3 regions of the Pseudomonas sp. NFX1 genome follow, and region 1 is predicted to be linked to each of the others. Evidence: predicted binding sites of a transcription regulator. Region 1 holds the regulator's gene; each other region holds the start of a gene.

Region 1 (9,941 bases):
CTGGGGCGTATCCTCAACGTGCCGGTGACCTACGTCGACCCGGGCCAGTCGCTGGCCCAGGCGCTGGAGCCGCTGCTGCGCAAGCGCGTGGTGCTGATCGATACCGCCGGCCTGCAGGCCAGCGATCCGGCCCTGCGCATGCAGCTCGAAACCCTGGCGAGCCGGGGCATCGCCTCGAAGAACTACCTGGTGCTGGCAACCACCAGCCAGAAGCAGGTGCTGACCGCCGCCTACCACAGCTACAAGCGGTGTGGCCTGGCCGGTTGCATCCTGACCAAACTCGATGAAACGGCAAGCCTCGGCGATGTGCTGAGCCTTGCCATCAGTCATGAATTGCCGGTGGCCTACCTGACCGATGGGCCACGTATTCCTGACGATTTGCACTTGCCACGGGCGCACCAACTGGTAACGCGCGCGGTCAATGTGCAACAGCAGGATGAGCCCAGCGAAGAGGCCATGGCCGACATGTTCGCTGATCTCTACCACAACCCCCGGCGAGCGGGTTGATGATGAAGCGTGTGCAAAGTAGCTATGCCAAGGGGCACGCAGAATTGCCTCACGTGTGGCCTGAGTCCCAGCGAGACAAGGTAAAGAACAGACATGGGTAGCATGCATCCCGTACAGGTGATCGCCGTGACCGGTGGCAAAGGTGGCGTCGGCAAAACTAACGTTTCAGTGAACCTGTCTCTGGCGCTGGCCGAGCTTGGCCGCAGGGTCATGTTGCTGGACGCCGACCTGGGCCTGGCCAATGTCGACGTATTGCTTGGGCTTACCCCCAAACGCACCCTGGCCGATGTCATCGAAGGGCGCTGCGAGCTGCGCGATGTGATGCTGCAGGGGCCGGGCGGTGTGCGCATCGTACCGGCGGCCTCCGGCACCCAGAGCATGGTGCACCTGGCGCCGGCCCAGCACGCCGGCCTGATCCAGGCTTTCAGCGATGTCGGCGACAACCTCGACGTGCTGGTGATCGACACCGCTGCAGGTATTGGTGACTCGGTGGTCAGCTTCGTTCGCGCGGCCCAGGAAGTGCTGCTGGTGGTCTGCGACGAGCCCACCTCGATCACCGACGCCTATGCGCTGATCAAGCTGCTCAACCGCGATTACGGCATGAACCGCTTCCGCGTGCTGGCCAACATGGCCCAGAGCCCGCAGGAAGGGCGCAACCTGTTCGCCAAGTTGACCAAGGTCACCGACCGCTTCCTCGACGTAGCCTTGCAGTACGTCGGCGCCGTGCCGTACGACGAGTGCGTGCGCAAGGCGGTGCAGAAGCAGCGCGCGGTGTACGAAGCGTTCCCGCGCTCCAAGTGCGCGCTGGCCTTCAAGGCCATTGCGCAGAAGGTCGACAGCTGGCCGTTGCCGGCCAACCCGCGCGGGCACCTGGAGTTCTTCGTCGAGCGTCTGGTGCAGCCCACCAGCGCAGGACCGGTGCTATGAGTGCGAGCGGCTTCAAGATGTACAGCAGGGCGTCGAAAGACGCCCAGTACGAGCTGATCGAACGCTACGCCCCGCTGGTCAAGCGCATTGCCTATCACCTGCTGGCGCGGCTGCCGGCCAACGTCCAGGTCGAAGACCTGATCCAGGCCGGCATGATCGGCCTGCTGGAAGTGGCCAACAAGTACGACGCCAGCAAGGGCGCCAGCTTCGAAACCTACGCCGGTATCCGCATCCGCGGCGCGATGCTCGATGAGGTCCGCAAAGGCGATTGGGCGCCGCGTTCGGTACACCGCAACACACGCATGGTCAGTGACGCAATGCGCGCTGTTGAAGCAAGAACCGGTCGCGACGCTAAAGATCACGAGGTTGCGGCCGAACTCCAATTGAGTCTCGACGATTACTACGGGATTTTGAACGATACCTTGGGCAGCCGGCTGTTCAGCTTCGACGACCTGTTGCAGGACGGCGAGCACGAAGGGCTGCACGAGGACGGCGCCAGTGGCCAGGTCGAGCCGTCGCGCGACCTTGAAGACGAGCGCTTCCAGGCTGCCCTGACCGATGCCATCGCCAACCTGCCAGAGCGCGAGCGGCTGGTGCTGGCGCTGTACTACGACGAAGAGCTGAACCTCAAGGAAATCGGTGAGGTGCTGGGGGTCAGCGAGTCGCGCGTAAGCCAGCTGCACAGCCAGTGCGCCGCACGTTTGCGCAGCCGTCTGGGTGAATGGCGGGCGCGCTGAGTGCCAACCGTTCGCCGTTGAAGACGCTGCAGCCGTTTCACGTTGTGCCGAATTGAATGAATGCGTGCTCGGGGGCCGAGCGCGTTTGAGACTGCTTGGAGGTCTAATTGGACAAGAACATGAAAATCCTCATCGTTGACGACTTTTCGACGATGCGGCGGATCATCAAGAACCTGCTACGTGATCTGGGCTTCACCAACACCGACGAAGCCGATGACGGCACCACGGCGTTGCCGATGCTGGAAAACGGCCACTACGACTTCCTGGTGACCGACTGGAACATGCCGGGCATGTCCGGTATCGACCTGCTGCGTAAAGTCCGCGCCAGCGAGAAGCTGAAAACCATGCCGGTACTGATGGTGACCGCCGAAGCCAAGCGTGACCAGATCATCGAAGCGGCCCAGGCCGGCGTCAATGGTTACGTGGTCAAGCCGTTCACCGCTCAGGTGCTCAAAGAAAAGATCGAGAAGATCTTCGAACGCGTCAACGGCTGAGTCACGTCAGGGGGCGCGCCATGGATTCATCACAAACGTCTTTGGGGGAGTTCGAAACGACCCTGAAGAAACATGCCCAGGAATTGGTCGAGAGCCTGGAGCGTGGTCGCTTCGGCGAGGCGGTGCAGCTGATTCATCAGCTGAACCAGACCCGCGACCGTGGCCTGTACCAGGAAGTCGGCAAGCTGACCCGAGAGCTGCACAGCGCCATCGTCAGCTTCCAGATCGACCCGAACATGCCGCAGGCCGAGGAAGTCTCGCAGATCACCGACGCCACCGAGCGCCTGTCCTATGTGGTCAAGCTGACCGAGGGTGCGGCCAACCGCACCATGGACCTGGTCGAGGAAAGCACGCCGGTGCTCAACGACCTGGCAGGTGAGGCCAAGGCCCTGAGCGTCGACTGGCAGCGCTTCATGCGCCGCGAAGTCGCTGCGCCAGAATTCCGTGACCTGGTCAAACGTGTCGACAGTTTCCTGACGCACAGCGCCGCAGGCAACCGCAAGGTTTCCGGCCATCTCAACGACATTCTGCTGGCTCAGGACTACCAAGACCTGACCGGCCAGGTGATCAAGCGGGTCACCGCGTTGGTCACCGAGGTGGAAAGCAACCTGCTCAAGCTCGTGCTGATGGCCAGTCAGGTCGACCGTTTTGCCGGTATCGAACATGACCACCAGCAGCTTCGCGCTGAAAAAGATCAAGAAAAACATCCGACTCGGGGTGAAGGTCCGCAGATTCATGCCGATAAGCGTGAAGACGTCGTGTCCGGTCAGGACGATGTCGATGATCTGCTGTCCAGTCTGGGTTTTTAAGGAGCACGTTTAATGAGCTTCGGCGCCGATGAAGAAATCCTTCAGGATTTCCTGGTAGAAGCCGGCGAAATTCTTGAGCAACTGTCCGAGCAATTGGTCGAGCTGGAAAGCCGACCGGATGATGCCGACCTGCTCAATGCCATTTTTCGCGGTTTCCACACTGTAAAAGGGGGCGCCGGCTTCCTCCAGCTCAACGAGCTGGTGGAGTGCTGCCATATCGCCGAGAACGTGTTCGACATCCTGCGCAAAGGTGAGCGCCGGGTCGACGCCGAGTTGATGGACGTGGTGCTCGAAGCGCTGGACACGGTCAACAACATGTTTGGCCAGGTCCGCGAGCGCAGCGAAGTCATCCCGGCCACCCCGGAGCTGCTGGCCGCGTTGTCGCGCCTGGCCGAGCCTGCCGCTGCTGACGAAGTCGCCGCTGCCGAGCCTGCGGCCGCTGAACCGCTGGCCGCAGCGCCTGCCGAAGAGCCGGACATCACCGACAGCGAATTCGAGCAGTTGCTCGACTCGCTTGACGCGGTCAAGGCTCAGGCCGCTGCCGATGAGCAGCTGCAAGGCGAGAGCGTCAGCGGCGCCAGTGACGAGATCACCGACGCCGAGTTCGAATCGCTGCTCGACCAGTTGCATGGCAAAGGCCAGTTCAGCGCCGAAGTCGTCGCTGAGCCGGTGGCCAGCGCCCCCGTGCCGGTCAGCGATGAAATCACCGATGAAGAATTCGAGTCGCTGCTCGATCAGCTGCATGGCAAGGGCACCTTCCAGGCCGATGCCTTGCCCGCCGCCGCTGCAGTTGCGCCCGTGAGCACTGCACCGGCCGCCACGGCCAGTGACGCTATCAGCGAGCACGAATTCGAAGCCTTGCTCGACCAGTTGCACGGCAAGGGCAAGTTCTCTGGCGACGCCGTCGCGGTCGAAGCAACTGTCGCTGCCAAGGTCGAAAGCAAGCCAGTGGCCAAGCCCGCACCGGCGCCTGTCAGCAAGCCTGCGCCTGCACCACGGGCGCCGGCCCCTGCGGCAGAAAAGCATGCCGTCAGCGAGGCAGAAACCACCGTGCGCGTCGACACCGCGCGCCTGGACGAGATCATGAACATGGTCGGCGAACTGGTGCTGGTGCGTAACCGCCTGGTGCGCCTGGGCCTGAACAGCGGCGACGAGGCCATGTCCAAGGCCGTGTCGAACCTCGACGTGGTCACCGCCGACCTGCAGACCGCAGTCATGAAGACCCGCATGCAGCCGATCAAGAAAGTCTTCGGCCGCTTCCCGCGCCTGGTTCGCGACCTGGCCCGCCAGCTCAAGAAAGAGATCAACCTGGAGCTGGTCGGTGAAGAGACCGACCTCGACAAGAACCTCGTCGAGGCCCTGGCCGACCCGTTGGTGCACTTGGTGCGCAATGCGGTCGACCATGGCGTGGAAATGCCCGACGAGCGTGAAGCGTCCGGCAAGGCGCGGACCGGCCGGGTGGTGTTGTCGGCCGAGCAGGAAGGCGACCATATCCTGCTGTCGATCTCCGATGACGGCAAGGGCATGGACCCCAACATCTTGCGCGCCAAGGCGGTGGAGAAGGGCCTGATGGACAAGGACGCCGCCGAGCGTCTGAGCGAGTCGGACTGCTACAACCTGATCTTCGCCCCGGGCTTCTCGACCAAGACCGAGATCTCCGACGTGTCCGGCCGTGGTGTCGGCATGGACGTGGTGAAGACCAAGATTTCCCAGCTCAATGGCTCGATCAACATCTACTCGGCCAAGGGCCAGGGCTCGAAGATCGTCATCAAGGTGCCGCTGACCCTGGCGATCATGCCGACCCTGATGGTGATGCTGGCCAACCAGGCCTTCGCCTTCCCGCTGGTCAACGTCAACGAGATCTTCCACCTCGACCTGTCGCGCACCAATGTGGTCGATGGCCAGGAAGTGGTGATCGTGCGCGACAAGGCGCTGCCACTGTTCTACCTCAAGCGCTGGCTGGTGCAGGGCCAGGTGCACGAAGAGCAGCATGAGGGCCACGTGGTGATCCTCTCGGTCGGTACCCAACGCATTGGCTTTGTCGTCGATCAACTGGTGGGCCAGGAAGAAGTGGTAATCAAGCCGCTGGGCAAGATGCTGCAGGGCACGCCGGGCATGTCCGGGGCCACTATCACCGGCGACGGTCGCATCGCGTTGATCCTCGACGTCCCGAGCATGCTCAAGCGTTACGCCGCGCGGCGTATTTGATTTCGGTGGCGCACCCTGGCGGGTTGCGCCGCCTAATGGAGTGTTTATGGCAGTCAAGGTCCTGGTGGTGGATGATTCCGGTTTCTTCCGCCGCCGCGTCTCGGAAATCCTCTCGGCGGACCCGACGATCCAGGTAGTGGGTACCGCGACCAATGGCAAGGAAGCAATCGACCAGGCGCTGGCGCTCAAGCCCGATGTCATCACCATGGACTACGAGATGCCCATGATGGACGGCATCACGGCGGTGCGGCACATCATGCAGCGCTGCCCGACGCCGGTACTGATGTTCTCTTCGCTGACCCACGAAGGCGCCCGGGTGACCCTGGACGCACTGGATGCCGGTGCGGTGGATTACCTGCCGAAGAACTTCGAGGACATCTCGCGCAACCCGGAGAAGGTCAAGCAACTGCTGTGCGAGAAGGTGCACACCCTGTCGCGCAGCAACCGCCGTTTCGGCAGCTACAGCCCCGCGCCAGCCGCCGCACCGGCCGCCAGCAGCGCTGCGCCAACCAGCAGCTTCGCCAGCCCCGCACCGGTGCGCACTGCCGCGCCGGTGCGTGCGGCGGCAGCGCCAGCGGCACATGCCCCGGCACCCAAGCGCAAACCCTACAAGCTGGTGGCCATCGGTACCTCCACGGGCGGCCCGGTGGCGCTGCAGCGGGTACTGACGCAACTGCCTGGCAACTTCCCGGCGCCCATCGTGCTGATCCAGCACATGCCGGCGGCCTTCACCAAGGCCTTTGCCGAGCGCCTGGACAAGCTGTGCAAGATCAGCGTGAAGGAAGCCGAGGACGGTGACGTGCTGCGCCCAGGCCTGGCGCTGCTGGCCCCAGGTGGCAAGCAGATGATGATCGATGGCCGCGGCACGGTGAAGATCCTGCCCGGCGACGAGCGCCTGAACTACAAACCGTGCGTGGACATCACCTTCGGCTCGGCGGCCAAGTCGTACGGCGACAAGGTGCTGTCGGTGGTGCTGACCGGCATGGGCGCCGATGGCCGTGAAGGCGCGCGCCTGCTCAAGCAGGGTGGCAGTACCGTGTGGGCCCAGGATGAAGCCAGCTGCGTGATCTATGGCATGCCCATGGCCATCGTCAAGGCCAACCTGGCCGACGCGGTGTACAGCCTGGACGAAATCGGCAAGCACCTGGTCGAGGCCTGCGTCTGATGGACGTGCTAAGCCTGATTGGCCTGATCCTGGCGTTCGTCGCGATTGTCGGCGGCAACTTCCTCGAAGGCGGGCATGTCGGCGCGCTGCTCAACGGCCCGGCGGGCTTGATCGTGTTGGGCGGTACCTTGGCGGCGGCCTTGCTGCAGTCGCCATTGCCGGCTTTCAAACGGGCCTTGCAGATCCTGCGCTGGATCCTCTTTCCACCGCGCGTCGACCTGGCCGGTGGTATCGACCGGGTGGTCAACTGGAGCCTGACGGCGCGCAAGGAAGGCCTGCTGGGCCTGGAAGGGGTGGCCGATGCCGAACCTGACCCGTATGCGCGCAAGGGCCTGCAGCTGTTGGTCGACGGCGCCGAGCCCGAAGCCATCCGCAGCATCCTTGAAGTCGACTTCCTGACCCAGGAGGGCCGTGACATCCAGGCTGCCAAGGTGTTCGAGAGCATGGGCGGCTATGCGCCAACCATCGGTATCATCGGTGCGGTCATGGGCCTGATCCACGTCATGGGCAACCTGGCCGACCCGTCGCAGCTGGGTAACGGCATCGCCGTGGCGTTCGTCGCCACCATCTACGGTGTGGCCAGCGCCAACCTGATCCTGTTGCCGATTGCCAACAAGCTCAAGGCCATCGTCATGCGCCAGTCGCGCTACCGCGAGATGCTGCTCGAAGGCCTGTTGTCGATTGCCGAGGGTGAGAATCCGCGCTCGATCGAACTGAAGCTGCAAGGCTTCATGGAGTAACCCATGCGTCGCCGTCGTCATACCGAGGAACACGAGAATCACGAACGCTGGCTGGTGTCGTACGCCGACTTCATTACCTTGCTGTTCGCGTTTTTCGTGGTCATGTACTCGATTTCCTCGATCAACGAGGGCAAGTACAAGGTCATCTCGCAGGCCTTGATCGGGGTGTTCAACGACCCTGAACGGAGCATGAAACCAATCCCGATCGGGGATGAGCAACCCCTGAGCGTGCGCCCGGCCGAGCCCTTGGTGAGGGAAAGCGAGCAGACCGAGGCGGGCCTTGCGCAAACCAATGTCGACCCGCTGAAGACCATCAGTGACGATGTGCGCGACGCCTTTGGCGACCTGATCAAGACCGACCAGATGACCGTGCGCGGCAATGAGCTGTGGATCGAAATCGAGCTCAACTCCTCGCTGCTGTTCGGCAGCGGCGATGCCATGCCCAGCGACAAGGCGTTCGCGATCATCGAGAAGGTGGCTAACATTCTCGAGCCGTTCGCCAACCCGGTGCATGTTGAAGGCTTTACCGACAACCTGCCGATTCGCACCGCGCAGTACCCGACCAACTGGGAGTTGTCCTCGGCACGGGCGGCCAGCATCGTCCGTTTGCTGGCCATGGAAGGGGTGAACCCGGCGCGCATGGCGTCGGTGGGCTATGGCGAGTACCAGCCGGTCGCCAGCAACGACAGCGCCGAAGGCCGTGCCCGCAACCGCCGCGTGGTACTGGTGATTTCCCGTAACCTCGAAGTGCGCCGCAGCCTGACCGGCTCTGGCAGCGCCCATGCCACGCCTGATGCTGCGTTGCGCCGGGCTGGCACACAAAGTGCACCGGCTACGCCAGCAATGGCGGCGGGGCAGTAACTCGTCAATTCTCCGTCACCGAATACCATACCGTTCCCGGCAGGGCAGGCGGCCACACCGGGAGGAAGCAACGAACGATGAGAGTCTGGGCAGTAGCCAATCAAAAAGGTGGCGTCGGCAAGACCACCACGACCATCGCCCTGGCTGGGCTGCTGGCTGAGGCGGGCAAGCGCGTGGTCGTCGTCGACCTCGATCCGCACGGTTCGATGACCAGTTACTTCGGGCACAACCCCGATGCGCTGGAGCACAGCTGCTATGACCTGTTCCTGCATCAGGGCAGCGTGCCCGAGGGTTTGCCTGGGCAGCTGCTGCTGCCGACCAGCGATGAGCGTATCTCGCTGCTGCCTTCGAGCACCGCGCTGGCGGTGCTGGAGCGCCAGTCGCCGGGCAAGAACGGCCTGGGCCTGGTGATCGCCAAGAGTCTGGCGCAGTTGTGGCAGGACTTCGACTTCGCGTTGATCGACAGCCCGCCCTTGCTGGGCGTGCTGATGGTCAATGCCCTGGCCGCGAGCCAGCAGCTGGTGATCCCGGTACAGACCGAGTTCCTGGCGGTGAAGGGCCTGGAGCGCATGGTCGGGACCTTGGCCATGGTCAACCGTTCGCGTAAACAGGCCTTGCCTTACCAGATCGTGCCGACCCTGTTCGACCGCCGTACCCAGGCTTCCCTGGGCACGCTCAAACTGTTGCGCGACACCTATGAGCAGAATGTCTGGCAGGGTTACATCCCGGTCGATACCCGCTTGCGCGATGCCAGCCGCAAGGGCGTCACGCCGTCGCAGTTCGATGGCAAGAGCCGTGGCCTGATTGCCTACCGGGCGCTGCTCAAGCACTTGCTCACTTACAAAAACGCAGTGCAGGTGGCCTGATGACCCAGACCCGGCAAACCGGCACGCGGCCGCAGATGGCCCTGCAATCCTACCTCGATGGCCTGTTGCAGGAGGCCACCGAGGCCGACGAGCTGATCGAGCCGCCGGCAGACGTCGCCGATACGGTGCGCGAGGAACAGGCACCTGAAGCACGCCAGCCCGCCCAGCCCGCCGCTGTCGCGCCGCGGCCCTTTGCCGAGCCGCGGCTGAAGGTGTTGCCCAGCGTGCTGCCGGTGGAAGAACCGGTGGTCACGGTAGTCGAGAGCGAAGTGCTGGCCGAGGCCAGAATCCCGGTCCTGACCGAAGAACAGACCGTGGAACCGGCAGTGCCGTTGGTGGATGTGCACCTGCCCGCGCCGAACCTGCCGGTGCCCCCGGCAAGTATCGACGGCCGCCCGGCCTGGGCTGCGGAGCCGTTCGAGTGCCTGCTGTTCGATGTCGCCGGCTTGACCCTGGCGGTGCCCTTGGTATGCCTGGGCTCGATTTACAACCTGGCCGGTCAGGAACTGACGCCGCTGTTCGGCCAACCTGACTGGTTTCTCGGCATCCTGACCTGCCAGGCCGGCAACCTCAAAGTCCTCGACACCGCGCGCTGGGTGATGCCCGACCGCTACCGTGACGACTTCC
Region 2 (9,941 bases), 450 kb from region 1:
TTCTGGGCCACGGTCAGGTGCGGGAACAGGGCGTAGTCCTGGAACACCATGCCGATGCGGCGCTTTTCCGGGGCCAGGGTGAAGCCGGGCCGGGAGATGACCTCGCCCGCCAGCTGGATCTCGCCGTCATGGATAGGCTCGAAACCGGCGATGGCGCGCAGGGTGGTGGTCTTGCCGCAACCGGATGAACCCAGCAGGCAACCAATGTCGCCTGCGTTCAGGTGCAGGTTGAGGTTCTGGACGATGCGCTGGTCGCCATAGCCGCAGGCGAGGTTGCGCAGGTTGAGCAGTAGGGGTTGACTCATGCGTGGTGGTAAGCCGGTTCTACAAGGAATTCGAGAAGGGCCTTCTGTGCATGCAGGCGGTTTTCAGCCTGGTCCCAGGCGACCGAACGAGGGTCGTCGAGCAGGTCATGGCTGATTTCCTCGCCACGGTGGGCGGGCAGGCAGTGCATGAACAGGGCGTCGGGTGCCGCCAGGTCGAGCAGTTCGCGGGTGACCTGGTAAGGCGCGAAGTGCGCCAGGCGCCGTGCAGTTTCCTCCTCCTGGCCCATGGAAGTCCAGACATCGGTGGTCACCAGGTGCGCGCCACGCACGGCTTCCTTGGGGTCGCGGATGATTTGCACGCGATCACCGCCCAATGCCATGAAGCGTGGATCCGGCTCGTAACCTTCCGGGCAGGCGATGCGCAGCTGGAAATCGAACTGACGGGCGGCTTCGATATAGGAGTTGCACATGTTGAAGCCATCACCGATCCACGCCACGGTCTTGCCCTGGATCGAACCGCGGTGTTCGAGGAACGTCTGCATGTCGGCCAGTAGCTGGCACGGGTGCGACTCGTCGGACAGGGCGTTGATTACCGGCACGCTCGACTTCGCCGCGAACTCGGTGAGGGTGCTGTGGGCGTGGGTACGGATCATCACCACGTCGAGCATGCTCGACAGGACGATGGCGCTGTCACCGATCGGTTCGCCACGGCCCAGCTGGGTATCGCGAGGCGACAGGAAGATGGCCTGGCCGCCCAGCTGGATCATGCCGGCCTCGAACGACACGCGGGTACGGGTCGAGGACTTTTCGAAGATCATCCCCAGCACACGGCTTTTGAGGGGCTCGAACAGCACGCTTCGCTTGCGCAGGTCCTTCAGCTCGATGCCGCGGCGGATCACCCCGAGCAATTCGTCGGTGGTGAAGTCCAGCAGGGAGAGAAAGTGCCTAGCGCTCATGATTGACTACCTTATCTGCAACGGTATGCAGGTCGACCGTATGGTTTTTTTTGACAACGGGAGTGACCTGCGGCGTAAGCCGCACGGGGCGGACGAAATAGGGAAAGGCGCAATACTATAATTAAATGTCGCCTGAAACCAAGAGGGGAAACAGCGGCTCTGTTGCAAAGGGTGTCGTTACCCATTGAGCGTGCGCTGTTTTTTATTTGCTACAGAGGTTGTACACGGCTTGCCCGCGATTTGGCAAATGCGTGTCGCGAATCGTTTGCCTGATGTCGGGCAATTCATGGCACGAAGCGCGCTGGCGAGGGCGTTGGGCTGGGCGCATAGTCGCCATCAGACCCATCATCAGGCAGAGGCGGCCATGACCAAGACCCTGCATCACCGTGCCTGTCACCTGTGCGAAGCGATCTGCGGGCTGAACATCGAAGTCAGCCATGAGGACGACGGGCAGGCGCTGATCACCTCGATCAAAGGCGACCCGGACGACCCGTTCAGCCGCGGCCACATCTGCCCCAAGGCAGTGGCCCTGCAAGATATCCAGAACGATCCCGACCGCCTGCGTCAGCCCCACCGTCGGATTGGCGAGCGCTGGCAGGCGATCAGCTGGGACGAGGCTTTCGCCCTGGCGGCCGACAAGCTCTGGAGTATCCAGCAGGCGCATGGTCGCAACGCGGTGGCGGTGTATCAAGGCAACCCCAGCGTGCACAACTATGGGCTGATGACCCACAGCAACTATTTCCTCGGTTTGTTGAAGACCCGCAATCGGTTTTCAGCCACCTCGGTGGACCAGTTGCCCCAGCACCTGACCAGCCACCTGATGTACGGCCACGGTCTGCTGTTGCCGATCCCGGACATCGACCACACCGACTTCATGCTGATTCTGGGCGGCAACCCGCTGGCGTCCAATGGCAGCATCATGACCGTGCCTGATGTGGAAAAGCGCCTGAGGGCGCTGCGTACGCGGGGCGGGCAGTTGGTGGTGGTGGACCCGCGGCGCAGCGAAACAGCGGCCATGGCCGACCGGCACCTGTTCATTCTTCCCGGCGGCGATGCTGCATTGCTCAGTGGCCTGCTCAATACCTTGTTCGACGAAGGCCTGACCCGTGGATCACACTTGCCGGTCAATGGCCTGGATCAAGTGCGCAGTGCACTCGCCCCGTTCACCGCCGACGCCATGAGTCCGTTGTGCGGCATCGCTGCCGCCGATATCCGTCAGTTGGCGCGCGATTTCGCGGCAGCCGACAAGGCGGTCTGCTATGGCCGCATGGGCGTCTCGACCCAGGCCTTCGGCACCCTGTGCCATTGGCTGGTGCAATTGATCAACCTGGTCACCGGCAACCTGGATCGGGTGGGTGGCGCCTTGTGTACCGAGCCTGCGGTGGACCTGGTGGCGAGTACGTCGGGCGGGCACTTCAATGCCTGGCACAGCCGAGTATCGGGGCTGCCGGAGTACGCTGGCGAGCTGCCGGTCGCCGCCTTGGCCGAGGAAATCCTCACGCCCGGTGACGGGCAGGTGCGGGCCCTGGTGACCGTGGCGGGCAACCCAGTGCTGTCCACGCCCAACGGTCGGCAACTGGACGGGGCGCTGGCGGGGCTCGAGTTCATGCTCAGCATCGACCTGTACATCAATGAAAGCACGCGCCATGCCGACCTGATCCTGCCGTCCACGTCGGCACTGGAGAACGATCACTACGACAGCACCTTCAACCTGCTGGCGGTGCGCAATGTGACCCGTTTCAACCGCGCGATCCTGGCCAGGCCCGAAGGCGCGCTGCATGACTGGGAGATCTTTGTCGGCCTGGCCAAGGCCTTTGCCGAACGGGCCGCCCTTGAGCTCAAGCCAACCCTGGCACCGGCGCAGATGATCGATTGGGCCTTGCGCAAAGGGCGCTACGGCGACGGCTCGGCCTGGAAGCTCTCGCTGGAAGCACTCGATCGGCACCCCCACGGGCTGGACCTGGGCCCGCTAGGTGCCAATCTGCAGGCACGCCTGAACACTGCCAGCCAGGCCATCGAGGCGGCACCGCAGGTGTTGCTGGACGACTTGGCCAGGCTTGCGCGGCAGGCGCCGATGGCGGCTGGCGCGCTCTTGCTGATCGGCCGCCGCCACGTGCGCAGCAACAACTCGTGGATGCACAACTTCCACCGACTGGTCAAAGGCAAGCCGCGTCATCAGCTGTTGATGCACCCTGAGGATTTGCAGCAGCGGCAGTTGCACGATGGCCAGCGAGTGCGCATACGCTCGCGTACCGGCACCCTCGAAGTCGAGGTGCAGGCGTGCACGGACATGATGCCAGGTGTGGTCAGCCTGCCGCATGGCTATGGCCATGGGCGCCAGGGCGTGCAATTGCGGATAGCCCACGGGCAGCCCGGGGTCAGTGCCAACGACCTGACCGATGAGCGCTTGCGCGATCAGGTGTCGGGCAATGCCGCCCTCAATGGCGTGCCTGTGCACGTGGAGGCCGCCTGAGCAATGGCAAGGCCGCGCACAGCGCTCGGCTTTCCGATACAATGCGTCACCGTGCCGACCATCGAGTCGGAAAGTTCAGACGAGGTGTTCCATGGATATCATCGAAACGATCAAAGAGCAGATTGCCAACAACACCATTCTGCTTTACATGAAAGGCTCGCCGAATGCCCCGCAGTGCGGGTTCTCGGCCAAGGCATCGCAAGCTGTGATGGGTTGTGGCGAGAAGTTCGCCTACGTCGACATCCTGCAGAACCCGGAAATCCGCGCCAACCTGCCCAAGTACGCCAACTGGCCAACCTTCCCGCAGCTGTGGGTAGCGGGCGAGCTGGTCGGCGGTAGCGACATCATGCTGGAAATGTTCGAGAAGGGTGAGCTGCAGGCCCTGATCAAGGACGCTGCTGCCAAGGCAAAGGCTGCTGAAGCCTGATCTTCGTACAGCCATAAAAAAACCCGCTCAAGGCGGGTTTTTTTATGGGCGGCGATTTTACTCTTCGCCCATCTGCGATTGCAGGTAGTTCTCGATGCTGATCTTGTCGATCAGGCTCAGCTGGGTTTCCAGCCAGTCGATGTGCTCTTCCTCGGACTCGAGGATGTCTTCGAGCATTTCACGCGAGCCGAAGTCGCCGACGGTTTCGCAGTGAGCGATGGCGGCTTTCAGGTCGATCAGGCCTTTCTGCTCGATCTTCAGGTCGCACTCGAGCATTTCTTTGGTGTGCTCGCCGATCAGCAGCTTGCCCAGGTCTTGCACGTTGGGGATGCCTTCGAGAAAGAGAATACGCTTGATCAGTTTGTCAGCGTGCTTCATCTCATCGATGGATTCCTTGTACTCGTGCTTGCCGAGTTTGTTCAGGCCCCAATCTTCGTACATGCGTGCGTGCAGGAAGTACTGGTTGATCGCGACCAGCTCGTTTCCGAGGATCTTGTTGAGATGCTGGATGACGCTTACGTCGCCTTTCATGACGGGTTCCTGCCCTGTAGAAGTGTGCCAATACAGGGAAGTTTGAGCCTGATACTTAGGGCTGTCAAACCTAAGTTATTGAATAATAAGTGAAAATGAATAGGAATAAGAATGTTTGTGAAGCGCGTTGGAGTGCTAAGTTATTGAATTACGGGCATAAAAAAACCGGACACAAGGTCCGGTTCTTCAAAATCAGTGGTTTCAGGCAGCGGTAAATTCTACCGGATAGGGCAGGGTGGCCTGGCTGACCTGGAGCTCGGTCAGGGTCTCACGGACCACTTGCTTGGCAAGGCAGGCGCATTTGCCACATTGGCTGGCGACATTGGTCGCGGCTCGAACTTCCTTGTAGCTGCAGCATCCTTCAAAGATCGCATCGCGGATCTGTCCGTCGGTAACGCCGACACAAAGACACACATACATAAAGTCGGACCATCGCTGGTTGAGTCGATGGGTTGGAGCTTAATGGTAATGAGAATGCTTGTCAAAAGACTTTCTGAAAGGGCCGTGCTTGAGCGACCGGCGGTTGGATTCGGTCTGTCATGAGAAGCCGTGTATGATGGTCGGCCTTTGTTGGATGTCGGGCAAGCCCGTCTGGCCCGGCAAACGGTTTTTTACCCTCATCAGGAGATAACAATGAGCGTACTCGTTGGTAAACAAGCCCCCGATTTCACCGTTCCAGCTGTGCTGGGCAACGGCGAAATCGTCGACAGCTTCAACCTGGCTTCGGCCATCAAGGGCAAGTACGGCCTGGTGTTCTTCTACCCGCTGGACTTCACCTTCGTCTGCCCGTCCGAGCTGATCGCCCTGGACAACCGCATCCCTGACTTCCAGGCCCGCAACGTGGAAGTGATCGGCGTTTCGATCGACTCGCACTTCACCCACAACGCCTGGCGTAACACCCCGGTCAACAACGGCGGTATCGGCCAGGTCAAGTACACCTTGGCTGCCGACATCACCCACGAAATCTGCAAGGCCTACGACGTTGAGTCCGAAGGCGGCGTGGCCTTCCGTGGCGCCTTCCTGATCGACACCAACGGTGTAGTCCGTTCGCAGATCGTCAACGACCTGCCACTGGGCCGTAACATGGACGAGCTGCTGCGTCTGGTCGATGCCCTGCAGTTCCACGAAGAGCACGGCGAAGTCTGCCCTGCCAACTGGAAAAAAGGCGACAAAGGCATGAACGCTTCGCCAGAAGGCGTTGCTGCTTACCTGAGCGAGAACGCTGGCAAGCTGTAATTGCCGCGCGCATAAAAAACCGGCCTTCGTGGCCGGTTTTTTTTGTTTCAAGTTTCTAGCTGCAAGCTTCAAGAAAAACCGAGCGTGTGCTGTCTGCCCTTTCTTGCTGCTTGCTGCTTGAAGCTTGTGGCTGCTTAGTCGTTGAAATCGCGCCAGCCGCCCATTTCTTTCCAGCGGTTGACGATGCCGCAGAACAGCTCGGCTGTCTTCTCGGTGTCGTAACGCGCCGAATGCGCTTCACGCCCATCAAAGTCGATGTCGGCGCTCTGGCAGGCCCGCGCCAGCACGGTCTGGCCATACGCCAGGCCAGCGAGGGTGGCGGTATCGAAGCTGGAAAACGGGTGGAAGGGGTTGCGCTTGAGGTCGTTGCGGTTGACCGCGGCGTTAAGGAAGCCCAAGTCGAAACTGCTGTTGTGGCCGACCAGGATCGCCCGCTTGCAGCCGTTGGCCTTGAGCGCCTTGCGCACGCCTCGGAAGATATCGGTCAACGCGCTTTCTTCACTCACTGCCATGCGCAGTGGGTGGTCCAGCTTGATGCCGGTGAACTCCAGCGCTGCCGCCTCGATATTGGCCCCTTCGAACGGTTCAACCCGGTGGAAGTAGGTGTGTTCGGGGAACAGGAAGCCCTTCTCGTCCATGCCGATGGTGACGGCGGCGATTTCCAGCAGGGCATCGGTGGCGCTATTGAAGCCGCCGGTCTCGACATCCACCACCACCGGCAGGTAGCCACGGAAGCGCTCTGCCATCGGGTGGCGCGAACCACCGCCGGCCTGGCTGTCCTGATCGTCTTCGTAGAGGTCTTCGCTCACGCGTTTTCCTCCAGCAGGCGCCAGCGCAGCTTCTCGCCAGCGCGCAGCGGTATCACCGTCTGCTCGCCGAACGGCAGGCTTTCTGGTGCGATCCACTCTTCACGGACCAGGGTGATGGTGTCGGTGTTCGCCGGCAGGCCATAGAAGGCCGGGCCGTGCAGGCTGGCAAAGCCTTCCAGCTTGTCCAGCGCATTGCGTTGCTCGAACGCTTCGGCGTACATCTCGATGGCCGCGTAAGCGGTGTAGCAACCGGCGCAACCGCAGGCGGCTTCCTTGGCGTGACGGGCGTGAGGGGCCGAGTCGGTGCCGAGGAAGAATTTCGGGTTGCCACTGGTGGCCGCGTCCAGCAGCGCCACCTGGTGGGTGTTGCGCTTGAGGATCGGCAGGCAGTAGAAGTGCGGGCGGATGCCGCCCACCAGCATGTGGTTGCGGTTGTACAACAGGTGCTGGGCGGTAATGGTCGCGCCGACGTTGGCCGGCGCTTCGCTGACGAACTGCGCGGCATCGCTGGTGGTGATGTGCTCGAACACCACCTTGAGCGTCGGGAAGCGTTCGACCACGCGACGCATGTGTTCGTCGATGAAGCGCTTCTCGCGATCGAAGACATCGATTTCGCTGCGCGTCACTTCACCGTGCACCAACAGTGGCATGCCGACTTCGGCCAGCGCTTCGATGGCGGGGAAGATGTTGTCGATGCTGGTCACGCCTGAATCGGAGTTTGTCGTGGCGCCGGCCGGGTACAGCTTGGCGGCATACACGATACCGCTGGCCTTGGCCGCGCGGATGTCCTCGGGGCTGGTGCGGTCGGTGAGGTAAAGCACCATCAGCGGTTCGAAGTGGCTGCCGGCCGGACGCGCATTGAGGATGCGCTCACGGTAGGCACCGGCTTCGACGGCATTGCGCACCGGCGGTACGAGGTTGGGCATGATGATGGCACGGGCGAAGGTACGCGCCACATCACCAACGGTATGGGGCAGGACGGCACCATCGCGCAGATGGATGTGCCAGTCGTCGGGACGCAGGAGGGTCAGGCGATCGGACATTGGGGATTCCAGGCGGGTCGAACTCAAGGCCCAATGCTACCGGAAAACCCTGGCCCGAGCACGGCTATCAAGTTTTTCGGGCGGCGTCCGATACCCTGCAGGTAAGCCGTCAGAATTTGTGGAGCCGCCCGTGCGCCAGCGTTACCTAGCCCTGTTCACCCTGTTCGCCAGCCTGCCGGCCGGTGCACTGACTTTCCAGACGCGCATGGAGAACATTGCCTGGCAAGTCGAGGGCGACCAGTTCGAGTGCCGTCTGATCCAGCCGATCGACGGTTTTGGCAGTGGCGAATTCGTGCGCCGGGCAGGTGAGCAGCCGGTGTTCCAACTGCGCTCGCACAGCAATGCGCTGGGGGCCGGGCCAGCCACGCTGCTGGCGGCGGCGGCGCCCTGGCAGCCTGGGCGCGGTGACATCAACCTGGGCACCGTGCGCATGGCGCGCACGGGCGTGCTGTTCAGCTCGTCCCAGGGCCAGGCCAGCCGCCTGATCAATGGTTTGCTCGATGGGCGCAGCACGGTGGTACGCAACTACACCGGGGAGGCTGGCCGGGCCATTGAAGTGCGGGTGCTGCCGGTCAGTTTCGCCAAGGCCTATGGCGACTACCAGGTGTGTGCCAGCAAGTTGCTGGCGATGAACTATGACCAGGTTCGCCAGACTCAGGTGGGTTTCCCTGGCGGTGGCATCGAACTTGACGATTCGGCCAGGGCACGGCTGGATGTGGTTCTTGACTATATGAAGGCTGACCCGACGGTTAATCACATCGAGCTCAACGGCCATTCCGACAACAGCGGCAATCGCCTGACCAACCGTGATTTGTCCCGGCGCAGGGCGATGGCAGTGGCGGACTATTTCAAAGCCCATGGCGTGCCGGAGGCGCAGATCACCGTGCGCTTCCACGGCGAGCGGTATCCGCTGGCGAAGAACAACAGTGCTGCCAACCGGGCGCGCAACCGGCGTGTGAATATCGAACTGGATCGGGTTGCAATCGCTGAGGCACCCGTCGAGAAGCCGGTGGAAAAACCTGTGCAGCAGCCTGCTGCTGCCAGTCCGCCTGCTGCCGCGCCGGCGTCCCCGGCACCGGGTGCGAAAGTGCCCTGACAGTGAGGTGGGCGTCGCTCCATCTCGCAGGCGTCAACCAGCGCCCGACAGACGTCGCGCCATCGACAATTCCTGTCGCTTTGTCGTCAGAAGCTGTCGCCCCACTGTAAATTTTTCCATAACGCCGTTAGAATCGACCCCTTTCCGTACAACCCCGTGGAGTGATGGCATGGCGGACGTAAATAAGGTCGTACTGGCGTATTCCGGCGGCCTTGATACTTCGGTGATTCTCAAGTGGCTGCAGGATACCTACAACTGCGAAGTGGTGACCTTCACCGCTGACCTGGGTCAGGGCGAAGAGGTCGAGCCGGCCCGTGCCAAGGCACAGGCAATGGGTGTAAAAGAGATCTACATCGACGACCTGCGCGAAGAATTCGTGCGTGACTTCGTGTTCCCGATGTTCCGCGCCAACACCGTCTACGAAGGCGAGTACCTGCTGGGTACCTCCATCGCCCGTCCGCTGATCGCCAAGCGCTTGATCGAAATCGCCAACGAAACCGGTGCCGACGCCATTTCCCATGGTGCGACCGGTAAAGGCAACGACCAGGTTCGTTTCGAACTGGGTGCCTATGCGCTCAAGCCGGGCGTCAAGGTCATCGCCCCTTGGCGTGAGTGGGACCTGCTGTCCCGCGAGAAGCTGATGGACTACGCCGAGAAGCATGGCATCCCGATCGAGCGTCACGGCAAGAAGAAGTCGCCGTACTCGATGGACGCCAACCTGCTGCACATCTCCTACGAAGGCGGTGTCCTGGAAGATACCTGGACCGAGCACGAGGAAGACATGTGGCGCTGGAGCGTCTCTCCGGAGAACGCCCCGGACCAGGCTACCTATCTTGAGCTGACCTACCGCAACGGTGACATCGTCGCCATCGATGGTATCGAGAAGTCCCCGGCTACCGTCCTCGCCGACCTGAACCGCATCGGTGGTGCCAACGGCATCGGCCGTCTGGACATCGTCGAGAACCGTTACGTCGGCATGAAGTCCCGTGGCTGCTACGAGACCCCTGGCGGCACCATCATGCTGCGCGCCCACCGTGCGATCGAGTCGATCACCCTGGACCGCGAAGTCGCTCACCTGAAAGATGAGCTGATGCCGAAGTATGC
Region 3 (9,941 bases), 1.3 Mb from region 1:
GCTGGTGCTCGGCCCCGAGCGCCTGCCCGGCGCCGCGCGTACGGCCGGGCTGTGGATCGGGCGTCTCAAGCGCAGCTTCAACAGCATCAAGATGGAAGTCGAGCGCGAGATCGGCGCCGACGATATCCGTCGGCAACTGCACAACGAGCACATCCTGCACATGGAAGAGGAAGCCCGGCGCATCCTCAACCCGCAGACGCCAACGGTGCAGCCACCGGTCACCACGGCCACAGTGCAGCCTCCCGCAGGGCTCGAAGCTACGCCAGACGCCACGCCTGCCGCCCCGGCCGCACCCTCTGAACCGCCACAACCGCCGCGAGCCCCATGAGCGAAAATCCGGAACACGACCAGCCCATGCCGCTGGTCTCGCACCTGACCGAACTGCGCACCCGCCTGCTGCGTTGTGTCGCCGTCATCTTCCTGATCTTTGCCGGGTTGTTCTCCTTCGCCCAGCAGATCTACACCCTGGTCTCGGCGCCGCTGCGCGACCACCTGCCGGCCAATGCGACGATGATCGCCACCGACGTGGCCTCGCCGTTCCTCACGCCGTTCAAGTTGACCATGATCGTGTCGTTGTTCCTGGCGATCCCGTTCATTCTTCAACAGATCTGGGGCTTCATCGCACCCGGGCTGTATCGCCATGAAAAACGCATTGCCATTCCGCTGCTGGTGTCGAGCATCTTCCTGTTCTACGCCGGCATGGCCTTTGCCTATTTCCTGGTGTTCCCACTAATTTTCGGCTTCTTCGCCAGCGCCACACCGGAAGGCGTGTCGATGATGACCGACATCGCCAGCTACCTCGACTTCGTCATGACCCTGTTCTTCGCCTTTGGCGTTGCCTTCGAGATCCCGGTGGCCGTGGTGTTGCTGGTGTGGATCGGCGTGGTCGACGTGAAGTACCTGAAGAAGGTTCGCCCTTACGTGATCATCGGCTGCTTCGTGGTCGGCATGGTCCTGACCCCACCGGATATCTTCTCCCAGACCTTGCTGGCAGTGCCCATGTGGCTGTTGTTCGAGGTCGGTGTGCTGTGTGGCAGCCTGATCCGCAAGCGCAGCGAGCACGATGAAGCCGCGAACGATCACAACGACCAACCCCCTGCGACTCAACCGTGAACCTGCTGTTACTCGAACAAGCCGATTTCATCGCGGCCGACCGCGTGGTCCTGGCCGACCGGCGTTTCACCCACATGCAGGAGATTCACCGGGTGGCGGTGGGCGATAGCCTGCGCGTCGGGCAGGTCAACGGGTTGATGGGGCGCGCCACGGTGGTGCGCCTGGAAGGCCACGAAGCGGAACTGCAAGTGGGCTTCGACCAGCCGCCACCGGCCAAGCTGCCGCTGACCCTGGTGCTGGCGGTGCCGCGGCCGAAAATGCTACGCCGGCTGTTCCAGACCGTCGCCACCCTGGGTGTCGAGCGCCTGATCCTGGTGAACAGCTACAAGGTCGAAAAGAGTTTCTGGCAAACGCCTTTCCTTAACCCCGAAAGCATTCGCGAAAACCTCATCCTGGGCCTGGAGCAGGCCCGCGACACAGTGTTGCCCGAGGTGATCATCGAGAAGCGCTTCAAGCCGTTCGTCGAAGACCGCCTGCCGGCCATCGCCGAAGGCACCCTGGGCCTGGTGGGCCACCCCGGCCCCTACCCTGCCTGCCCGCGGGCCGTCGAGCAAGCGGTGACCCTGGCCATCGGCCCGGAGGGTGGCTGGATCCCCTATGAAGTCGAGCTGCTGGGCAAGGCTGGCCTTGCGCCCGTGCAGCTGGGTGAGCGCATCCTGCGCGTGGAAACTGCCGTAATCGCGCTGTTATCGCGTATTTTCTGACGTAATCGTCAGGCTTTTCACCCATCAAGTTTCTCTCTCCCAGGCCGATGCCTTGGCAACACAATAATTAACCGTGCTGCCAAGTTACCGGGGAGTCGAACATGTACCGATGGTTAGCCCACGTGCTGGGAAATGTAAGCGTCAATCGCAAGCTGGGGCTGGGCTTCGGCCTGGTACTGCTACTGACCCTGGCCATTACCCTGACCGGCTGGCACGGCCTGGACAGCGTCATCGACCGCGGCGACAAGCTGGGTAATATTTCGGTGATCCAGCAATACACCCAGGAACTGCGCATCGCCCGCCAGCATTACCAGCGCGACCGCAATGACGCCGCTGTGGCCGAGCTGGAAAAGGCCCTGGCCAATCTTGATCGCCAGGTGCAACTGATGCTGGGCCAGATCGAACTCCCCGCCGACCGCCAGCGCCTCGAACAGCAGCGCGAGGCCGTGCGCATCTATCAACAAGCGTTCAACGACCTGAAACAGGCTGGCCAACGCCGCGAAGCCAGCCGTGCCGTGCTTGGCGACAGCGCCGACAAGGCCGTCGAGCTGGTCGGCCGGGTCCAGCGGGGCCTGCTGCAGGGCGGTGATATCAGCCAATACCAGTATGCGGTGGACGTCAGCGCACTGCTGCAACAAGCGCGCTTCCAGGTCCGTGGCTATACCTACAGCGGCGACGCGCAGTATCAGCAGACCGCACTGAAGGCCATCGACCAGGCCCTGGCCGAACTCAAGGCGCTGCCGGCCAAGGTGCCCGCCGAACATGCCGCCAGCCTCGACGATGCCGCCACCGCCCTGGCCGGCTACCGTGACGCGGTCAACCAGTTCGGCAGTGCGCAGGCTGCCAGCGAGCAGGCACTGCAACACATGGCCGACCAAGGCTCGGTGCTGCTGCAGACCAGCCAGACGATGACCACCTCACAGACGGCAGTGCGCAACGCCGGTGCCAGCCAGGCCAAGACCCTGCTCGCCGCCGCCACCGCCCTGGCGCTGGCGCTGGGCCTGCTGGCGGCCTGGGCCATCACCCGGCAGATCATCATCCCGCTGCGCCAGACCCTGAGCGCTGCCGAGCGCGTGGCCAGCGGCGACCTGAGCCAGGACTTGCCGGTACAACGCCGCGACGAACTGGGCCAGTTGCAGGCCAGCATGCAGCGCATGACCCAAGGCCTGCGTGAGTTGATCGGCGGCATCGGCGACGGTGTCACGCAGATCGCCAGCGCCGCCGAGGAACTGTCGGCGGTGACCGAGCAGACCAGCGCCGGGGTCAACAACCAGAAGGTCGAGACCGACCAGGTGGCGACGGCCATGAACCAGATGACTGCCACCGTGCACGAGGTGGCGCGCAACGCCGAACAGGCCTCGGAAGCCGCGTTGATGGCCGACCAACAAGCCCGCGAGGGTGATCGGGTGGTGGGTGAGGCGGTGGCCCAGATTGAGCGCCTGGCCTCTGAGGTGGCCAACTCCAGCGAAGCGATGAACCAGCTCAAGGCCGAGAGCGACAAGATCGGCAGCGTGCTCGATGTGATCAAGTCGGTGGCCCAGCAGACCAACCTGCTGGCCCTCAACGCGGCGATCGAGGCAGCACGGGCCGGCGAGGCCGGGCGTGGCTTTGCCGTAGTCGCCGACGAAGTGCGCAGCCTGGCCCAGCGTACGCAGCAGTCGACCGAAGAAATCGAAGAACTGATTGCCGGCCTGCAAAGCGGCACGCAACGCGTGGCCAGCGTGATGGACAACAGCCGCCAGCTGACCGACAGCAGTGTCGAACTGACCCGCCGCGCCGGGGGCTCTCTGGAGACCATCACCCGTACCGTGTCGTCGATCCAGGCGATGAACCAGCAGATTGCCACGGCGGCGGAAGAACAGAGCGCGGTGGCCGAGGAGATCAACCGCAGCGTGATGAATGTGCGGGATATCTCCGATCAGACCTCGGCGGCCAGTGAAGAAACGGCCAGCTCCAGTGTGGAACTGGCGCGGTTGGGCACGCACCTGCAAGGGCTGGTAGGGCGTTTCAGGCTCTGATCATGCACGGCCTGCGGGCTTTGTGTAGGAGCGGCCTTGCGTCGCGAACGGGGCGCGTAGCGCCCCCAGCACTCTCTGCGGCGAAGCTGAAAAACCAGGGCCGCTACGCAGCCCGTTCGCGACGCAAGGCCGCTCCTACACAAGCGTCGCGGCGGGCCCCGCAGAAATTCATACAGTCTTTGCTGAATTTTCCTACGGGATTATCAGGTCAAGTCCTACGCCTCCGCTGCCGATGGGCAGGGGTGTCATGCCGGCATTGCGTCGGCATGCCCTCTCTCAAACGGACGGAGAATCATCATGCTCGGTTACCTCAACCGCAGGCTCGGCAACGTCAGTGTCGGTGCCAAGCTTGCCCTCGGCTTCGCCGTGGTCTTGCTGCTTACCCTGGCCACCACCCTCAGCGGCTGGCGCGCGCTGGATGGCGCCATCATCCGCTCGGAACAACTCAGTGAAATCGGCCTGATCAACGACCTGGTCAAGGACCTGCGCGCAGAGCGCATCACCTATCGCGTACTAAGCGACGATGCCAGCAAGTCGCGCATCGTGCGCATCCTCGATCAACTCGAAGGCATGCTGACCACCCTGCAGCAACGCAGCAACGTCGATGAATCACGCCAGATGCTCACCCACAAGCTGCAACTATTGCAGCGCCTGCGCGACGACTTCGCCGAACTGCAGCGCACGGTCACCCAGCGGCACGCGCTGCGCGAGGCCATGCAGGCGCAGGAGCAGAAACTCAACGACGTCATCGACGAACTACAGACCCAGGCCTTGCTGAAGATGCCTGCCGACAGCCAGCAAAGCGGCGTGCTGGGCCTGATGGATACCCTCAGCCGTCACGTCGACGGTGCCAACCAGCAGAGCCTGGTACCCGCTTATACCTTCTCGCCCGTCGAGGGTTTCGCCAAGGTCGGCGATGGCGCACTGAACGCCGCTGACAACAGCCTTGGCCAGTTGCTCAAGGGCCTTGAGCCCCTGGGCCTGCCACGCACGCTGACGGAACTGCCCGGCGTCGAGTTGGCCAAGTACCGCACCAGCCTGGATCAGTACCGCCGCGCCGCCGTACGGGTCGAGCAGTTGCAAGGCAACATGGAAAAGATGGGCGATGAGTTGAGCGCCGTCAGCGTGGAACTGGGCGAGCGCAAGGTCGAGCAACGCGACAGCGAGGCCCTGGCAGCCCGCTCGTTGCTGACCAGCGTGGCCATGCTGGCGCTGGTGGTGGGGGTGATCGCCGGCTGGCTGATCACCCTGCAGATTACCCAGCCGCTGCGCCAGACACTGGCCGTGGCCGCGCGTATCAGCAAGGGCGACCTGAGTCAGGTCGAGCCGGTGCTGCGCCGTGACGAGATGGGCCAATTGCAGTCCAGCATGCGCGACATGACCTTGAGCCTGCGCGAGCTGATTGGCGGCATCGACCAAGGTGTCGGCCACCTGCCACAGGCGGCCTCGCAACTGGCCGCCAGCAGTGAGGACACCAAGCTGCGTATCAGCCAGCAACGCGAGGAAACCGATCAGGTGGCCACCGCCATGAACCAGATGAGCGCGACCGTGCAAGAGGTGGCGCAGAACGCCGAACAGGCATCGCTGGCCGCAACCAATGCCGACCAGCAGGCACAGGTGGGCGATCAGGTGGTGGCCGAAGCCATCAGCCGCATCGAGCAACTGGCCGGGCAGATGGACGATTGCCTGGCAGCCATGCAGCATCTGGCGGGCGAAAGCCAGCGCATCGGCAGCATCCTCGATGTGATCAAGTCGGTGTCCGAACAAACCAACCTGCTGGCCTTGAACGCGGCGATCGAGGCCGCCCGGGCCGGTGAAGCCGGGCGTGGTTTTGCGGTGGTCGCCGATGAGGTACGCGGGCTGGCGCAACGGACCCAGCAGTCGACCGAGGAGATCGAACAACTGATCGACAGCCTGCACAGCGGCACAGACGAGGTCACGCACCTGCTCGACAACAGCAAGCGCCTGACCGAGCAGAGTGTCGAGCTGAGCCGCAAGGCAGGGCATGCGCTGGGGCAGATTACCGATACGGTGTCGAGCATCCAGGGCATGAACCAGCAGATCGCCACGGCCAGCGAAGAGCAGAGCGTGGTGGCCGAGCAGATCAACCGCAGTGTGCTGAATGTGCGCGATGTGTCGGACCAGACCAGTGCGGCCAGTGAACAGACGGCGGCTTCGAGTGGCGAGCTGGAGCAACTGGGGCGGCAGTTGCGGGGGATGGTCGGGCGGTTCAGCCTGTGAGATTGCCGGGGGCGCAATGCGCCCCCAAGCGGTTACAGCACCTGGCGCAAGAACGCCTGCGCCCGGGGGTCCTTCGGCGTATCAAAGAACTGCGCCGGCGAGGCATCTTCCAGCAACTTGCCATGGTCGAAGAACAGCACCCGGTCAGCCACTTCCCGGGCAAAGCCCATCTCGTGGGTAACGCAGACCATGGTCATGCCTTCCTGGGCCAGGGTCTTCATCACATCCAGCACTTCGCCGACCATTTCCGGGTCGAGCGCCGAGGTCGGTTCGTCGAACAGCATCACCTTCGGCTCCATGGCCAAGGCACGGGCAATCGCCACGCGCTGCTGCTGGCCGCCGGACAACCGCGACGGGTACTCGTTGGCCTTCTGCGCGATACCGACCTTCTCCAGCAGCGCCCGGGCCTTGGCCTCACGCTCGGCCTTGCCGCGCTTGCGCACCACCTTCTGCGCCAGGCACAGGTTCTCCAGCACGGTCATGTGCGGGAACAGGTTGAAATGCTGGAACACCATGCCGACTTCGCGGCGGTAGGCGTTGATGTCGGTCTTCGGGTCGGCCAGTTGCAGGCCGTTGATGGCCACATGGCCTTCGTCGAAATGCTCCAGGCCGTTGAGGCAGCGCAGGAAGGTCGACTTGCCCGAACCCGACGGGCCAAGCACCACCACCACTTCGGCCTTGGCCACACGCGTGGTGACATTGTCTACCGCGCGAACCACTTGGCCGCGGGTGTCGAAGACTTTTACCAGATCACGGACTTCAATCACTTTGCGCAAGCCTCCGCTCAAGCCGGCTGGCCAGGTGCGACAGCGGCAGGTTGATCAGCAGGTACAGGCCTGCCACGCAGAACCAGATCTCGAAGGTCGAGAACGAGGTGGTGATGGCCTCGCGGCCGCTCTTGGTCAGTTCGGTGATGGCGATCACCGAGACCAGCGAGGTGTCCTTGACCAGGCTGATGAACTGGCCGGCCAACGGCGGCAGCACGCGTTTGAAGGCCTGGGGCAGGATCACATGGCGCATCGACTGGCTGGCATTCAAGCCCAGCGAGCGGGCCGCCTCGTTCTGGCCTCGGGCGATCGACTGCACACCGGCGCGGACGATCTCGGCCACATAGGCCCCGGTGAACAGCGCCAGCGCCGCAACCCCGGCGAACTCGCGGGACAGGTTGAGCACGGTGCCGATGAAGAAATAGAAGATGAAGATCTGTACCAGCAGCGGTGTGCCCCGCACCAGTTCGACGTACACCGTCGACAAGTCACGCAGGGTCGGGTTGTTCGATAACCGGCACAGGCCCGCGAACAGGCCGATCACCAGGCCCAGGGCGCCCGACACCACCGACAACCACAGCGTGGTCCACAGGCCCCACGCCAACGGGCCAGCCGCCCAGTGGCGGGTCACACCGACCTGGTCGCCTTCGGCGACGTCATCGCCACGGCTCAGCAGCAGGCTGTTGCTGTCCACATCGAGCACCTGCTCGGCGCCGTCTTCGCCCTTGAGCGAGACGCGGGCGGTGTCACCGGTTATGACGATGTCCTGCACGGTGCCATTGCTGGCGGCGCGCTGGGCGTCTTCGGCCTGGTAGGCAAAATACTGAGGGACGCGGTTCCAGCGCCATTCATAGGACATCAATGAGGTGGCCAGATACAGACTGACCGCCAGGCCAACCAGCACCAGCGCAGTCAGCGCGTGCCAGGGCCACTGGGCTTTCTTGTGTTTGATCACGGGGTTACTCCAGAAAGCGGCAAGCCGCAAGCTACAAGCTGCAAGGAAAACCAGACCGCGTATTGGCCCACCTCCTCTTGCAGCTTGCAGCTTGCGGCTTGAAGCTACTTCTTATTCCATTTCCTTCAGCCAGTCCTTGTTCTTGAACCACTTGTCGTGGATACGATCGTAGGTCCCGTCATGCTTGATCTGGTGCAGGAAGTTGTTGATGAAGTTGATGCTGTCGTAGTCGCCTTTCTTCAGGCCGAATGCCAGCGGCTCGTAGGTGAAGGGTTCTTCGAGGAACAGCAGCTTGCCAGCGCCGGCCTTCTCCACCGCCACCACGTTGTAGGGTGCATCGTAGACGAAGGCGTCGGCCTTGCCGTTGACCACGTCCATCACCGCTTCCTGCTCGTTGTCATAGCCGTGGTACTTGGCTTTGGCGATCAGCTTCTTGGAAACCATCTCGCCGGTGGTGCCGAGCTTGGAGGTGATGCGGTACTTCTCGTTGTTCAGGTCTTTGTAGGTCTTGATCTCGCCCGCCAGGTCCTTGCGGATCAGCAGGGTCTGGCCGACCACAATGAAGGGTTCGCTGAAGTTCAGGCGCAGGTTACGTTCCTGGGTCAGGGTCATGCCGCTGCCGATCATGTCGAACTTGTTGGTCAGCAGGGCCGGGATGATGCCGTCATAGGCGGTGGAGACGGTCTCCAGCTTGACGCCCATGGACTTGGCCATGGCTTTGAGGATATCGACCTCGAAGCCGATGATCTCGCCACGCTTGTTGGTCATCTGGAACGGCATGTAGGTTGGGTCCATGCCCACTTTCAGGGTGCCGCGCTTGACCGCGTCTTCGATGGCGCCAGCCTGGGCTGCCGAGACGGCGACCAGGGCGGTAACACCGACCAGCAGTCGCGAAAGGTATTTCTTGATCATCACCAAGTCCCCTAGCAAGAAAAGAAGCAAATCTTATTGTTGGCACGGCCGTACTGGCCGAAGCGTCTATCGGAGAGGGATGCTAACGCATGGCGGCTCAGGGACCTAGAGCCGGGGGGGACTTTGTTGGCCAAAATCGATTGCATGGCCGGTCTGAAGCTTCGCGGGGCAAGCCCGCTCCCACAGGGACAGCACAGCATTGAAGAACTGTGAAGTCGCAGTGGGAGCGGGCTTGCCCCGCGAATGCTATGGATCAGGCGCCGACGAGTGCCGGCTGGCCTTCATTCTCCGGGTGCAACGGCAACAACGGCGAATGCGGGTCGTTGTTGATCGAAGCACGCCATACATCGATCCAGGCAGCCTTGTGCTCGGCCCAGACCCGATCATGCAGGCGGGCCAAGGCAACCGGGTCGCTCAGCAAGGCCAGGCGGGTATTCAGGTCCAGTCCCTGCGGCCCCACCTCCAGCGCCTTGGCCACACGCTCGGCACGCAGCGTTTCGATGGGTGCAGCCTGCCCGTGGCGAGCCGTCGCCATGGCGCAGGCCAGGGCATTCTGCCGCGGGTCGACCACTGCCCGCACAAAACCGTCGTGCAGGGCATGCCAGCGGTTCTCGTGGGTGTACTGGTCAGTCGCCAGCAGCTCCTGCGGCGTTGCGTATTCCTCAGGAATCAGGAACAGCTTCTCGTCCTTGGCCGCCAGGCCCAGGCGGGTGCGGCTGGAGATCACCGACACCGGGATCGACAGCACCAGCGAACCCACGATCGGTGCCAACCACCACAGGAAGCTCGGGTTCAGCCAGGCCACCAGCGCTGCCCAGGCAAAGCCCAGCAGGGTCTGCGGGCCATGGCGGCGCACGGCCTCGCTCCACGGCGTGGAGTCGTCGTCACGCTGCGGCGAATTCCAGGTCGCGGCCCAGCCAAGGAACGCGGCCAGCACGAAGCGGGTGTGGAAGATCATCCGTACCGGCGCGAGCAGCATGGAGAACAGCATCTCCATCAGCATCGACAGGGTGACCTTGATACGCCCGCCGAACTCGGTGGCGCCCTTGGCCCAGATCAGGATGATGCTCAGCAGCTTGGGCAGGAACAGCAACACGATGGTGGTGGAGAACAGCGCAACGGCTTTTTCCGGATGCCACTGCGGCCACAGCGGGTAAAGCTGGTACGGCTCGATGAAGTACTGCGGCTCCATCAGCGTGTTGGTCGCCAGCAGCGCGGTCGACAGCACCAG

What was found. Region 1 encodes FliA, which starts transcription of late flagellar genes. Its sites were predicted from a motif close to CTAAAGTTTNNNNNNNNNNNGCCGNTAA; they were not measured.
Region 2: a site for FliA is predicted at 7,808-7,835, ahead of DJ563_RS26670 (flagellar protein MotY). Genes of this name have one in related genera too.
Region 3: a site for FliA is predicted at 1,841-1,868, ahead of DJ563_RS22870 (methyl-accepting chemotaxis protein). Genes of this name have one in related genera too.

Annotation. Positions count from the first base shown of each region.
Region 1 covers NZ_CP169366.1:375,370-385,310, forward strand. The annotation lists gene flhF (flagellar biosynthesis protein FlhF) at 1-507, shown strand, start outside; gene fleN (flagellar synthesis regulator FleN) at 601-1,434, shown strand; gene fliA (RNA polymerase sigma factor FliA) at 1,431-2,171, shown strand; gene DJ563_RS01670 (chemotaxis response regulator CheY) at 2,291-2,665, shown strand; gene DJ563_RS01675 (protein phosphatase CheZ) at 2,686-3,474, shown strand; gene DJ563_RS01680 (chemotaxis protein CheA) at 3,487-5,682, shown strand; gene DJ563_RS01685 (protein-glutamate methylesterase/protein-glutamine glutaminase) at 5,729-6,847, shown strand; gene DJ563_RS01690 (flagellar motor protein) at 6,847-7,587, shown strand; gene motD (flagellar motor protein MotD) at 7,591-8,448, shown strand; gene DJ563_RS01700 (ParA family protein) at 8,526-9,314, shown strand; gene DJ563_RS01705 (CheW domain-containing protein) at 9,314-9,941, shown strand, end outside.
Region 2 covers NZ_CP169366.1:5,914,201-5,924,141, forward strand. The annotation lists gene DJ563_RS26625 (ABC transporter ATP-binding protein) at 1-305, opposite strand, end outside; gene argF (ornithine carbamoyltransferase) at 302-1,222, opposite strand; gene DJ563_RS26635 (molybdopterin oxidoreductase family protein) at 1,587-3,695, shown strand; gene grxD (Grx4 family monothiol glutaredoxin) at 3,787-4,122, shown strand; gene bfr (bacterioferritin) at 4,180-4,653, opposite strand; gene DJ563_RS26650 (bacterioferritin-associated ferredoxin) at 4,855-5,073, opposite strand; gene DJ563_RS26655 (peroxiredoxin) at 5,287-5,889, shown strand; gene rnt (ribonuclease T) at 6,024-6,635, opposite strand; gene pyrC (dihydroorotase) at 6,695-7,741, opposite strand; gene DJ563_RS26670 (flagellar protein MotY) at 7,872-8,837, shown strand; gene DJ563_RS26675 (argininosuccinate synthase) at 9,007-9,941, shown strand, end outside.
Region 3 covers NZ_CP169366.1:5,078,435-5,088,375, reverse strand. The annotation lists gene tatB (Sec-independent protein translocase protein TatB) at 1-328, shown strand, start outside; gene tatC (twin-arginine translocase subunit TatC) at 325-1,113, shown strand; gene DJ563_RS22875 (16S rRNA (uracil(1498)-N(3))-methyltransferase) at 1,110-1,817, shown strand; gene DJ563_RS22870 (methyl-accepting chemotaxis protein) at 1,919-3,835, shown strand; partial or broken gene DJ563_RS22865 (methyl-accepting chemotaxis protein) at 4,133-5,221, shown strand; gene DJ563_RS22860 (methyl-accepting chemotaxis protein) at 5,204-6,076, shown strand; gene DJ563_RS22855 (amino acid ABC transporter ATP-binding protein) at 6,109-6,843, opposite strand; gene DJ563_RS22850 (amino acid ABC transporter permease) at 6,836-7,798, opposite strand; gene DJ563_RS22845 (transporter substrate-binding domain-containing protein) at 7,910-8,707, opposite strand; gene mdoH (glucans biosynthesis glucosyltransferase MdoH) at 8,964-9,941, opposite strand, start outside.